Linked DNA regions of Duganella zoogloeoides. The protein of the gene in region 2 interacts with the protein of the main gene of each other region in a pairwise test. Links are inferred from orthologs where the notes say so. Each region holds a gene or a part of one and is shown on either strand. Other genes may lie near its edges.

Region 1 (5,318 bases), 3.2 Mb from region 2 along the record:
CTGTTCTCGCTGTCCACCAATGTCACGCTGGCCGAAGAAACCACGTCGCGCCTGACCTTGCTGCTCGACGTGCCATGCGTGGCGCCCGCGCGCGACGGCTTCGGCGCCATGATCGCCTGCGCCAAGTCGCTGATGGGCCGCCTCGATGCGACCATCGTGGACGACTACAACCAGCCGCTGTCCGATGCCGCCCTGGCCGAAATCGCCAAGCAGGTGCAGGACTTCTACACTGAAATGAACGACGCCGACATCCCGGCCGGTTCCACCCGCGCCATGCGCCTGTTTAGCTGAACCGAGTACCTGCAATGACTGAAGTAGATTACCAAGCCCGCATCGCAGCGCTGAGCGCGGAACTGAACCGCCACCTGCACGCCTACCACGTGCAGGACGCGCCGACCATCCCGGATGCGGAATACGACAAGCTGTTCCTCGAGCTGCAGCAGCTCGAACTCGATCACCCGGAACTGGTGCAGCCCGACTCGCCCACCCGGCGCGTGGGCGCGGCGCCGCTGCCGCAGTTCGACCAGGTGACGCACTCGGTGCCGATGCTGTCGCTCAATAACGGCTTCACCGACGACGATATCGAGAACTTCGACCGCCGCGTGCGCGACGGCCTCGATACGTCGGCTGCCGTCGAATACGCGGCCGAGGTCAAGTACGACGGCCTGGCCATCAACCTGCGCTACGTGAATGGCCTGCTGGAGCAGGCGGCCACGCGCGGCGATGGATACACCGGTGAAGACGTCACCGCCAACATCCGCACCATCAGCGTGATCCCGCTGCGTCTTGATACAGACAACCCGCCGGCGGTGCTGGATGTGCGCGGGGAAGTGCTGATGTTCAAGGGCGACTTTGCAGCATTGAACGCGCGCCAGCGCGAAGCAGGCCAGAAGGAATTCGTCAACCCGCGCAACGCGGCCGCCGGCAGCCTGCGCCAGCTCGATTCGCGCATCACGCGCCAGCGCAAGCTGCGCTTCTTCGCCTACGGCATCGGCCTGCTCGAGGGCGCCGACATGCCGGCATCGCACAGCGCGCTGCTCGAGTGGTACCAGGCCATGGGCCTGCCGGTGGCAAAAGAGGCGGCCGTGGTGCGCGGCTACGACGGCTTGATGGAGTACTACCAGACCATCGGCGCCGCCCGTCCGGCCATGCCGTACGAGATCGACGGCGTGGTCTACAAGGCCAACCGGCTGGAAGACCAGCGCACGCTCGGTTTCGTTTCGCGCGCGCCGCGCTTTGCGCTGGCCCATAAATTCCCTGCCGAGGAGGCGCTGACCACGGTGCAGGCCATCGAAGTGCAGGTGGGCCGCACCGGCGCCATCACGCCGGTCGCGCGCCTGGCCTCGGTGTTTGTCGGTGGCGTGAATGTCACCAACGCCACGCTGCACAACGAGGACGAAGTGCGCCGCAAGGACGTGCGCGTGGGCGACACCGTGATCGTGCGCCGCGCCGGCGACGTGATACCGGAGGTGCTGGCGGTGGTGCTGGAGCGCCGCCCGCAGCCGGAGCCGCCCATGTACGTGCTGCCGAAAACCTGCCCGGTCTGCGGCTCGCACGTGGTGCGCGAAGAGGGCGAGGCGATTGCCCGCTGTTCCGGCGGTCTCACGTGCGCGGCCCAGCGCAAGGAAGCGATCCGCCACTTTGCCGGCCGCCGCATGATGGACATCGAAGGCCTGGGCGACCGCTACATCGACAACCTGGTCGAACACGGCAAGGTCAAACGCGTGGCCGACCTGTACGCGCTCACGCTCGACGACCTGCTGGAAATGAAGCGGCTGGCCGATGAGCGCGACGGTACTACTCCCGAGACGGTTGCCAACGGCAAGGTCGCCACCAAGTGGGCGGAAAACCTGCTGGAAGCCATCGAAGCGAGCAAGAACCCGCCGCTGGAAAGGCTGCTGTTCGCGCTCGGCATTCGCCACGTGGGCGAATCGACCGCCAAGACGCTGGCCGAGTGGCTCGGCCGCTTCGACCTGGTGCGCCGGGTACCGGCCGCGCTGCTGCGCGTGCTGCCCGACATCGGCGGCATCGTCGCCATCTCGATCGCCGAGTTCTTTGCCGAGCCGAAGAACCAGGAAGCGATCGACGCCTTGCTCAAGGCAGGCGTCACGCCCAAAGGTGAACACGCCCCGAGCGCCAAGCTGCGCGAAAAACTCGATGCGGTCAAGCTGATGGCCGCGCTGGCGATTCCGAAATTGACGGAACCGCGCAGCAAGCAGCTGGTCGAACAGGAAGTCTCGCTCGACGTGCTGGCGCATCTCACCATCTACAACGTGTTCGGCCTGCCGGCCACGGTGTCCGATGCGCTGCAAGCCTGGATGGACGTTGCCGCCAACCGCCAGCAGGTCAAAGCGCTGGCGGCGTTGCGCGAAGATCTGCTGGCGCAGCTGCCTGCCACGGTGGCCAGCGAAGGGCACCTGACCGGCAAGACGTTCGTGCTGACCGGCACCTTGCCCACCATGGGCCGCGACCAGGCGGCGGAACTGATCGAGGCCGAAGGCGGCAAGGTCTCCGGTTCGGTCTCGAAAAAAACCCACTACCTGGTGGCCGGTGCAGACGCCGGCAGCAAGCTGGCCAAGGCCCAGGAACTGGAAGTGACCATCCTCGACGAAGCAGGCCTGCTGGCGCTGCTGGCGGCAAAATAAAGGAAGCGTGATGGCGGTACGTGAAATTTTGAAGATGGGCGATCCGCGCCTGCTGCGCGTGGCCGAACCGGTCACCGAGTTCGACACGCCGGCCATGCGCCAGCTGATCGAAGACATGTTCGATACCATGATCGCGGCCAACGGCGCCGGCCTGGCCGCGCCGCAGATCGGCGTCAACCTGCAACTGGTGATCTTCGGCTTCAAGGAAAACCTGCGCTACCCGGACGCGCCGCAGGTGCCGGAAACGGTCTTGATCAATCCAGTGCTTACGCCGCTGGACGATGACATGGAAGAGGGCTTCGAAGGCTGCCTGTCGGTACCGGGCCTGCGCGGCAGCGTGCCACGTTACACGCGCCTGCGCTACGAAGGCGTGGACCAGCACCGGCAGCCGATCCGGCGCGAAGTGGACGGCTTCCACGCGCGCGTGGTGCAGCACGAGGTCGATCATTTGCTGGGCATCCTGTACCCGGCGCGGATCAGGGACTTCACCAAGTTCGGCTTCACCTCGGTGATGTTCCCGGACCTCGATCCCAACGACGACGACTGATCAGTCGGGCTTGCCCACCGCTGCCACCGCACCATCCTCCGGCAGCAACACCATCTCCACGTAATTCTTGCGGTCGAGGTAGCGCCGCGCCGCTGCCTTGACATCGTCGGCGGTGACGCCGTTGATGCGCTTGGCGATATTGAGGATTTCGTGCGGATCGAGGCCTTCGAGGACATTGAGGCGCAGGTAGTTCATCCAGTAGCCGTTTTCACGCAGCGCCCGGCGATAGGTCTGCAGCCTGGCCTGCTTGACCTTGTTCAGGTCGTCCGCCTGCGGGCCGTCGGTTTGCAGTTTTTCGATTTCGCCCCATAACGCCGCTTCCACCTTGGTCACCTTGTCCGGCGTGGTCGGCAGCACGATGGTGGCGCCGTAACGGCCGCTCGGGATCTTTTCATACCTGACGCTGGAGCCGCCCGAGTAGATCAGTTTTTGCTGTTCGCGCAGCTCGTCGGTGATGCGCAGGTTCAGCACGTCGTTCAACATGCCCAGCGACCAGGAGTCGGGGTAGGAATAGGTCATGTCGCCGCCGAAATCGACGATCACGGTGCTCTTCTTTTCGAGACCTGCCTTCACTTCGCGCCTTACCACGCCCGGCACCTGGCGGATGCCCGGGTCCTTGTACGCGAGCGACACGTCGCCGACCGGCAGCGTTGCCACGTAGGTGGCCAGCAGCGGCTTGATCGCTTCGATCTCGAAGTCGCCGACAAAAATGAAGGTCATGCCACGGGCGCTGGACAGGCGCGCGCGCAGCAGGTTCTGGCTGCGATCGAGGTTGATCTTCTCGAAGTCTTCGGGCCTGGGTGGCAGTTCGAGCAGCGGATGGTCGCCATACACGGTCCGGGTACGCGCTTCGGCAAAGCGCGCTTCCGGCGAGGCCGAGCGGTTGCGCACGGCTTCGGCGCCGCGCGTGACGAACGAGCGGAACAGGTTCTCGTCGCGGCGCGGGTTGGTGATGGTCAGGTAATTCATTTGCAGCACGGCTTCGAGGTCGCCGCTGCGGCTGTTGCCGCTCAATGTGTCGTTATACGGCCCCAGCGCGGCGTTATAGGCAAGGCCTTTGCCGGCCAGCACGCGCTGCAGGTCGGACGGGCTGTACGAGCCCACGCCCATCGCCTTCTGCACGTCGCTGGCAAAGCGCACGGCGCTCTTTTCCGCATCGCTGTACGCGTAGCGGCCGCCGGGACGCACCGCCAGCATCTGCACCATGTCCTTGCTGAAGTCGGTCGGCTTGAGCAGCGCCTTCACGCCATTCGACAGCGTCAGCGTGGTCACGCCCGTGACCTTGTCTTCGACCTGGGCGGTGATGCTGCCCGGATCGGGCTTGTAGCTCATCAGGTTGGCCGGCAGCGCCTTTTCCTCGAGCTTTGCCACCGGCAGCTTGCTGGCCGTATCAACGCGCGCCAGCAGGTCGGCGCCGGTGGGCGCAGCCTGGCCGGCGGCAACGCTGTTGGTGTGCGCCGTGTACAGCACCAGCTTGGGCGCCGTGGCCGGAATGATGGTCTTGGCGTAGGCGTTGACTTCGTCGAGCGTGATGGTGGGTACCAGGTCGCGCGCATAGCCGGCTTCGATGTCCACGCCCGGCATCGCGCCGCCGGTGCGGAAGTGGCGGATGAACTCGCCCGGGATGGCGGCCGAGTCGCGCGTGGCGCGCGACTTCACGGCAAAGTCGTAGCTGCCCAGCAGATTGCGCTTGGCCACGTCGAGGTCGTACGGTGAAAAGCCGAACTGGCGCGCCCGTGCATTTTCCTGCACCAGCGTGTCGATGGCGGCATTCACGCCGGCCTTGCCCACGGTGGCGCTGGCCGAAAAACTGTACTGGTGCAGGCCGAACGGAATCGGGCTCTCACCGGCGGTGCCGGCAACGAATGGCGGCTCGGCAATCTGCGTCAGGCGGCCCAGGCGCATCGCCATCAACTGGCTGAACATGCGCCGCACCAGCGCGTCGCGCAAGTCGCCGACGGTCTGGCCCGGCTGGCGCCCGAAGGTGGAATAGACCAGCTGCACGTTATTGGCGGGCGCTTCCTGGTCCAGGAAGGCCAGCGCGTCGGGCGCACCAAGCGGCGGCAACTGGTAGGCGATATGCGGACGCGGCTTGGGTGGCATTTTGAGGCCGCTGAAATGGCGCT
Region 2 (7,903 bases):
GTTGGTCTCCATGGCCAGGTTGACGAAAATACGCGGCAGGTAAAACACGCCCGCCATCCAGGCGATGACGAAGAAGATGTGCAGCGATTTAATCCAGAGCATGGCGATCCTTTAGTGGAATTACTGGCGAATTTCGCCGTGACCGAACACGACGTACTTGAGTGAGGTGAGGCCTTCGAGGCCCACCGGGCCGCGCGCGTGCAGCTTGTCGTTGGAGATGCCGATCTCGGCACCGAGGCCGTACTCGAAGCCGTCCGCAAAGCGGGTGGACGCGTTGATCATCACCGACGCCGAATCGACTTCGCGCAGGAAGCGCATGCCGGCGCTGTAGTCTTCGGTGATGATAGATTCCGTGTGCTTGGACGAGTACTGGTTGATATGGTCCATCGCTTCGTCGATGCCATCGACAATTTTCACGGCCAGGATCGCGGCCAGGTATTCGGTGGACCAGTCTTCTTCGGTGGCAGCAGCGAGGTGCGGGTAGCCGGCCAAAATCGCAGCAGCTTCGGCGTCGGCGCGCAGTTCCACCTCTTTGGTCGCGTACAGTTTGGCCAGTTCCGGCAGCACCTTGGCCGCGATCGGGCGCGCGAGCAGCAAGGTTTCCATGGTGTTGCAGGTGCCGTAGCGGTGGCACTTGGCATTGAAGCCGATAGCGACCGCCTTTTGCAGGTCGGCCATGTCGTCGATGTACACGTGGCAGATGCCGTCGAGGTGCTTGATCATCGGTACCGTGGCTTCTTCCATCAGGCGCGCGATCAGGCCCTTGCCGCCGCGCGGCACGATCACGTCCACGTATTGCGGCATGGTGATCAGGGCGCCGACGGCGGCGCGGTCGGTGGTATCGACCACCTGCACGGCGTTTTCCGGCAGGCCGGCGCCCAGCAGGCCTTCCTTGACCAGTTGCGCCAGCGCGCGGTTGCAGTGGATCGCTTCCGACCCGCCGCGCAGGATGGTGGCGTTGCCGCTCTTGATGCACAGGCCCGCCGCGTCAACGGTGACGTTGGGGCGCGACTCGTAGATGATGCCGATCACGCCGAGCGGCACGCGCATCTGGCCCACCTGGATGCCGCTCGGGCGGAATTTCAGGCCCGAGATTTCACCGATGGGATCAGGCAGCGCGACGATCTGGCGCAGGCCTTCGACCATGGTGGCAATCGCCTTGTCGGACAGCGCCAGGCGGTCCAGCATGGCCGGCGCCAGGCCGTTGGCGGCTGCGGCATCCATGTCAAGCCGGTTGGCGGCGCGCAGGGCGTCGGCCTCGCGCTCGATGCCGTCGGCGATCAGCGTGAGCGCGCGGTTGCGGGTGGCGCTGTCGGCACGGGCCATGGCGCGCGACGCCTTGCGCGCCTGCTGGCCCAGTTGTTCCATGTACTGCTTGATATCCAACTTCGTGTCCATTATCGTCTCGATTCTTTACAGGGCTGCTTACCCGCGCGCCACTTTAAGCCCCAGCTGCAGCATGGCATCCCATGCATCGCCGCTGTAGGCTTTGGCGCGCAGGCCCTTGATCATCTTGTCCACTTGCGCGGCGTCTTTCATGGCCGCTTCCAGGGTGGCCAGTGAAATACGCCGCAGCGCCGGGTCCATCATGCGCTCTTTCGGCCCCCAGATGCGGTATTCCTTGAGCAGCGCACCGAGCGGCCGGCCCTGCGCCATGCCCGCCTTGAGCTTGAGCAGCGTGCGGATTTCTTCCGACACGGCCCACAGCACCAGCGGCAGCGCTTCGCCCTCGCCTTTCAGCCCCTCGAGCATGCGCACCAGCCGCGCCGGGTCGCCCATCAGCATCGCTTCGCTGAGTTTGAAGACGTCGTAGCGGGCCACATTGAGTACGGCGTCGTGCACTTGCTCGTAGGTGAGCTTGCCAGGTTCGTGCAGCAGGGCGAGTTTTTGTATTTCCTGGTGCGCCGCCAGCAGATTGCCTTCCACGCGATCGGCGATGAAGTCGATACTTTGCCGGTCCGCGCTTTGCCCTTGTGCGGCAAGGCGCTGGCCTATCCAGTTGGGCAATTGCGCCCGTTCGATTTGCGGGATGTCGATGTACACCGCCGCCTGTTGCAACGCCCCCACCCACGCCGCCTTCTGGGTTTGCCAGTCGAGCTTGGGCAGGGTAATCAATGTCAGATTGTCGGGGCTCAGGTCTTTCACGTACGCTTGCAGCGCGGCGCCGCCGTCCTTGCCCGGCTTGCCGGTGGGGATGCGCAATTCGATGAGCTTTTTATCGCCGAACAGCGACAGCGCCTGGTTGGCGGCCAGCAGTTCGCCCCACTTGAAGCTGCGCTCCACCGTCAGCACGTCGCGTTCGGAATAGCCTTGCGCGCGCGCGGTGCGGCGGATTTTGTCGGCCGCCTCCAGCGCCAGCAAATGCTCGTCGCTGGTGATCACATACAGCTGCGACAGCGACTTGTTCAGGTGGCCGTCGAGCGCGTCCAGGCGCAATTGCATGGTGTCGCCTTACAGGATCGGCACGGCCGGCGCGGCGGACGGATCCTGCGGTGCCGGTCCCGGACCGGGCACCGACATGCGCGTGGTTTTCACGGCCGCCATGCGGCGCATCATCTGCTGCACCAGGTCGGTTTGCATGTCCTTGTACAGCAGCGCCTCTTCCTGCTCCTTGGCCAGCAACTGGGTTTCGTTGAAGTCGATCGGGCGGCTCAGCGAAATCGTCGTCGGCCCCAGCAGCTCGTTACCTTGACGGTCGAGCACGCGGAACACGATGGTGTATTGCAGCAGGTACTGGCGCACGCGGCCATTGCTGTTCAGCGACAGGATGGTCTTGGTCTTGGTGGTTTCCGGGTTGGACAGCACTTCGACCACGCCATCGGCATCTTTGGGGCTATTGACCACCGTGGTGTTGCCATTGACGCGGATATTGCGCTTCAAGTCGATCGCCAATGGCGACGACTCCGGCAGTCCGATGTACATGGTCGGGAACGGCAGCGTGTAATGGCCGCCGTCGCCGCGCAGGTGGAAGCCGCAGGCGGACAGCGTGGCAGTGAGCAGCAGCGCCATGCCGGCCGCGCGGGTGCGTCGGAACAATCCGGAAGTAGTCGTCATTGGATACCTTTACACCACGATGTTGATCAGTTTGCCCGGGACGACGATGATCTTCTTCGGCGTGCCTTCGATGAACTTTTGCACCGCTTCGTTGGCCAGCGCCAGCGCTTCGATGCTGGCCTTGTCGGCGCCCTTGGCCACGACCACGCTGCCGCGCAGCTTGCCGTTCACCTGGATCATCATTTCGATCTCGGACTGCTCGAGCGCGGCCGGATCCACTTGCGGCCATGGCGCGTTGAGGATGTCGCCGGCATACCCGAGTTCGGCCCACAGCACGTGGGTGATGTGCGGCGCGACCGGGTTCAGCAAGCGCAGGAAGATCGCGTAGCCTTCGGCCAGCACGCCAGCTTCCACGTCCTTGGCCGCTTCGATCGTGTTGAGCATCTTCATGCAAGCCGATACCACGGTGTTGTACTGGATGCGCTTGATGTCGTAGTCGGCCTGTTGCAGCAGCTTGTGCAGCTCGCGGCGCAGGGTTTTGCCGGCGTCGGTGGTGGCCGTTGCCGTCAATGGCGAACCGGCGGCGACGATGGCAGCTTGCTGCGCATAGCCGAATGCCCACACGCGGCGCAGGAAGCGGTTGGCGCCTTCCACGCCGCTGCCCGACCATTCCAAGGTCTGCTCCGGCGGCGAGGCGAACATGGTGAACAGGCGCGCGGTGTCGGCGCCGTATTGTTCGATCTGCGCTTGCGGGTCGATGCCGTTGTTTTTCGACTTCGACATTTTTTCCGTGCCGCCGATGTGCACCGGCTGCTGGTCGTCGCGCAGGATCGCCGCTTGCGGGCGGCCCTTGTCATCGACCGTCAGATCGACGTCGGCCGGGTTGAACCAGGTCTTTTTGCCGGCCGCGTCTTCGCGGTAATAGGTTTCGTTCAGCACCATGCCTTGCGTGAGCAGGTTCGTAAACGGCTCGTCGAACTTCACCAGGCCGAAGTCGCGCATGACCTTGGTCCAGAAGCGCGCGTACAGCAGGTGCAGCACAGCGTGTTCGATGCCGCCGATGTACTGGTCCATCGGCATCCAGTAGTCGTTGCGTTCATCGACCATGGCGTTGGCGCCTGGCGAGGTATAGCGCATGTAGTACCACGACGAATCGACGAAGGTGTCCATGGTGTCGGTTTCGCGGCGCGCTGGCTTGCCGCACTGCGGGCAGTCGCATTGCAGGAATGCTTCGTACTTGTTGAGCGGGTTGCCGCTGCCGTCCGGTACGCAGTCTTCCGGCAGCACCACCGGCAGATCTTTTTCCGGCACCGGCACCGAACCGCAGTCCGGGCAGTTGATCATCGGGATCGGCGTGCCCCAGTAGCGCTGGCGCGAAATACCCCAGTCGCGCAGGCGGAACGTGATTTTCTTCTCGCCCAGGCCCTTTGCGGTCATGTCGGCAGCGACCGCTTCCACGGCGTCGGCGTAGTTCAGGCCGTCGTACTTGCCCGAGTTGGTGACGATGGAAATCGTCTTGTCGCCGTACCACTCCTGCCAGGCAGCGTCGGAGAATTCCTGGCCTTCGGCGCGGATCACCTGCTTGATGGCCAGGTTGTATTTTTTGGCAAACGCGAAATCGCGCTCGTCGTGCGCGGGCACGCCCATCACGGCGCCGTCGCCGTAGGTCATCAGGACGTAGTTACCGACCCACACTTCGACTTGCTCGCCGGTCAGCGGATGGGTGACGAACAAGCCGGTCGGCATGCCCTTCTTTTCCATCGTGGCCATGTCGGCTTCGATCACGGAACCCAGTTTGCACTCGGCATTGAACGCGGCCAGCTCCGGGTTGTCCTGTGCGGCATGCACGGCCAGCGGGTGCTCGGCAGCGACGGCGCAGAAGGTCACGCCCATCACGGTGTCGGGGCGGGTGGTGAACACGTACAGCTTGCCGTCGCCGATCAGGGCGCCGTCGGCGTCCTTGATCTGGTGCGGGAAGGCAAAGCGCACGCCGGTCGATTTGCCGATCCAGTTCGCTTGCATGATGCGCACGCGCTCGGGCCAGCCCGGCAGCTTGTCGTCGACGTAGCCGAGCAGTTCGTCGGCGTATTCGGTGATGCGCGCGTAGTACATCGGGATTTCGCGTTTTTCAATCGGCGCGCCCGAGCGCCAGCCCTTGCCGTCGATGACTTGCTCGTTGGCCAGCACGGTCTGGTCGATCGGGTCCCAGTTCACGGTACCGGTCTTCTTGTAGATGATGCCTTTTTCCAGCATCTTGAGGAACATCCACTGGTTCCACTTGTAGTACTCGGGCTTGCACGCGGTCATTTCACGCGACCAGTCGATGGCCAGGCCCATCAGCTCCATCTGCGAGCGCATGTGGGCGATGTTCGAGTAGGTCCACTGCGCCGGCGGCACGTTGTTGGCCATGGCCGCATTTTCCGCCGGCATGCCGAACGCATCCCAGCCCATCGGCATCAGCACGTTGTAGCCGTTCATGCGCAGGTAGCGGTACATCACGTCGTTGATCGTATAGTTGCGCACGTGCCCCATGTGCAGCTTGCCCGAAGGGTAAGGCAGCATCGAACAGGCGTAATACTTACCCTTGGGGAAACGCGGGTCGTGCTCGACCGCCTTGTAGGCGTCGATGGCTTTCCAGTGGGATTGCGCTGCGGTTTCTACGTCGGCGTGACTATATTTATCTTGCATGATGGTGTGCGGCCAGAGTTGACTATGAACCGGACATTATACCGTTTGAAACGCCCCAAACGCACGCCACCTCCCCCCCACTTCGGGGTCAGTGCCGACATTTGGACACGAACTGAGCCATTATCGGATGAGCTTGTGTCCGAATGTCGGCACTGACCCTGCCTCTTTACGAAGAACGCTGCGCAAACGCCGCCCGGGCGCGCATGATTTCCGCATGGTGGGTTTCGGCCCATACCCAGACGCCGCAAAACGCTGCGCCCAGGCTGTGGCCCAGCGGTGTGAGCACGTAGTCGACGTGGGGCGGAATTACCGGGTGCACGGTGCGGCGCACCAGGCCGTCGCGCTCCATCTGGCGCACGGTTTGCGTGAGCATTTTCTGGCTGATGCCGGGCACGGCCTTGCGCAACTGGGTGTAGCGCAGGGTGCCGCCCGCTTCGAGCGCTTCGAGGATCAGCATGGTCCAGCGGTCGGCCACCTGGCCGATGATGTCCTGCACCAGCGCTTCGATCACGGGGTCGAGACTGACGGGAACCGGCTCGTGCCGGCGCATTTCAATCAGTGCATCGGGTTCGGCTTTACGCATGGGCATCTACACTCTCTTTTGGGTATGTATAAATCTTTTGGGTGCCTACTTTATCATCGCGCCTGTCCTTTGTACACTGGTCCCACATTCACAGGAGGACTGACCATGAAATCGACTGGAAACACCATCTTGATCACCGGCGGCGGCAGCGGCATCGGCGAGGCGCTGGCCCATCGCTTGCACGACCTGGGCAATACCGTCATCATCGCCGGCCGCCGGCTCGATGTGCTGCAACAAGCGGCCGCCGGCCGCGCCAACATCGTGCCGGTGCAATTCGACGCCGACAACGCCGATGCCATCGATGCTTTCGCCCGCCAGGTCGTGGCCGACCACCCTGCCCTCAATGTCCTGATCAACAACGCCGGCATCATGCGCTTCGAGGATGCCAGCAAGCGGCGCGACCTGGCCGATGCCGAGGCGACGATTACCACCAACCTGCTGGGGCCGATCCGCCTGATCAACGCGCTGACCGATCACCTGCGCCAGCAGGCCGATGCCGCCATCATCAACACCACGTCGGGCCTGGCGTTCGTGCCGCTGCTGGCCACGCCCACCTACAACGCCACCAAGGCGGCGCTGCACTCGTACACGGTGGCGCTGCGCGAAATCCTGAAAGACTCGGTGGAAGTGATCGAACTGGCGCCGCCGGCCGTGCAAACCGACCTGACCCCGGGCCAGGCCACGCGCGAGGGCTACCTGCCGCTGGCCGACTATATCGATGAGGTGATCACCCTGCTCACAGCCAGCCCCACGCCGGCCGAAGTGCTGGTGCAGCGCGTGCTGTTCTTGCGCAACGCGGAAAAGGAAGATCGTTACGCGCAGACGCTGGCTGCGCTCAACAGCCACTAAAACGACCTTCCATTTTTCCAATCAGCGGTCTCTTTTTCATGTCAAGATGGTGTTTTTAACATCGACGAGGAGACAAACATGATCAAGGGACTGCGCACGGTGGTGTACCCGGTGGCCGACCTGGCCGCCGCCCGCGACTGGTACGCCCAGGCATTCGAGACGGCAGCGTATTTCGACCAGCCGTTTTACGTGGGTTTTGCCATTGGCGGTTTTGAACTGGGCCTTATTCCGGCCGAGAAATTCACCGCCGCCCACGCGGGCAGCATGGTCTATTGGGGCGTGGACGATATCGAGGCTGAAACCGACCGCCTGGTGGCGCTCGGCGCCACCGTGCACGGCGCCATCGAGGAAGTGGGAGAAGGCATCAAGACGGTGGAACTGGCCGACCCGTTCGGCAATTTGCTGTGCCTGATTTATAACCCGCACTTCGACCTGGCTGCCGTTCGCTGAGACTGATGACCTCTGTTTGTGGCAAACTACGCCCCTTTGCCCTAAGAAAGAGGTAGTCATGTCCCGCCGCAACGCCAATCTGATCAAGTCGCCCGAACAAATCGTCCTGGCGCGCGTCGCCGCCCAACTGGCGGCCGACGTGCTGACGATGATCGGGCCACACATCAAACCCGGCGTGACCACGGCCTACCTCGACCAGCTGTGCAACGATTACATCGTCAATGTGCAGAAAGTTACGCCGGCCAATGTCGGCTACGGCGGTTTTCCGGCCACCGTGTGCAGTTCGGTCAACCAGGTGGTGTGCCACGGCATTCCGTCCGCGACCGAAATTTTGAAAGA

The links. The genes of interacting proteins can lie anywhere in the genome.
Region 1: the proteins of leuS (region 2) and ligA interact in binary tests that used the Escherichia coli proteins (3 or more experiments, as listed by UniProt). The link is inferred for Duganella zoogloeoides from one-to-one orthologs.

What each region holds. Positions count from the first base shown.
Region 1 is NZ_CP140152.1:3,308,917-3,314,234, reverse strand. What follows is about bases 1-2,975. They hold ligA (NAD-dependent DNA ligase LigA), read left to right. Parts: upstream 1-305; coding sequence 306-2,645; downstream 2,646-2,975. Other genes in these bases: def (peptide deformylase), read left to right, coding at 2,656-2,975; SR858_RS14580 (cell division protein ZipA C-terminal FtsZ-binding domain-containing protein), read left to right, coding at 1-291. Also shown: more of def, read left to right, coding at 2,976-3,192; SR858_RS14565 (M16 family metallopeptidase), read right to left, coding at 3,193-5,318. UniProt on the Escherichia coli protein: DNA ligase that catalyzes the formation of phosphodiester linkages between 5'-phosphoryl and 3'-hydroxyl groups in double-stranded DNA using NAD as a coenzyme and as the energy source for the reaction.
Region 2 is NZ_CP140152.1:141,967-149,869, reverse strand. What follows is about bases 2,864-6,079. They hold leuS (leucine--tRNA ligase), read right to left. Parts: upstream 5,683-6,079; coding sequence 3,064-5,682; downstream 2,864-3,063. Other genes in these bases: SR858_RS00665 (winged helix-turn-helix transcriptional regulator), read right to left, coding at 5,849-6,079; SR858_RS00675 (LPS-assembly lipoprotein LptE), read right to left, coding at 2,864-3,054. Also shown: SR858_RS00690 (CopD family protein), read right to left, coding at 1-102; SR858_RS00685 (glutamate-5-semialdehyde dehydrogenase), read right to left, coding at 121-1,386; holA (DNA polymerase III subunit delta), read right to left, coding at 1,426-2,442; more of SR858_RS00675, read right to left, coding at 2,452-2,863; more of SR858_RS00665, read right to left, coding at 6,080-6,265; SR858_RS00660 (SDR family oxidoreductase), read left to right, coding at 6,371-7,114; SR858_RS00655 (VOC family protein), read left to right, coding at 7,193-7,564; map (type I methionyl aminopeptidase), read left to right, coding at 7,623-7,903.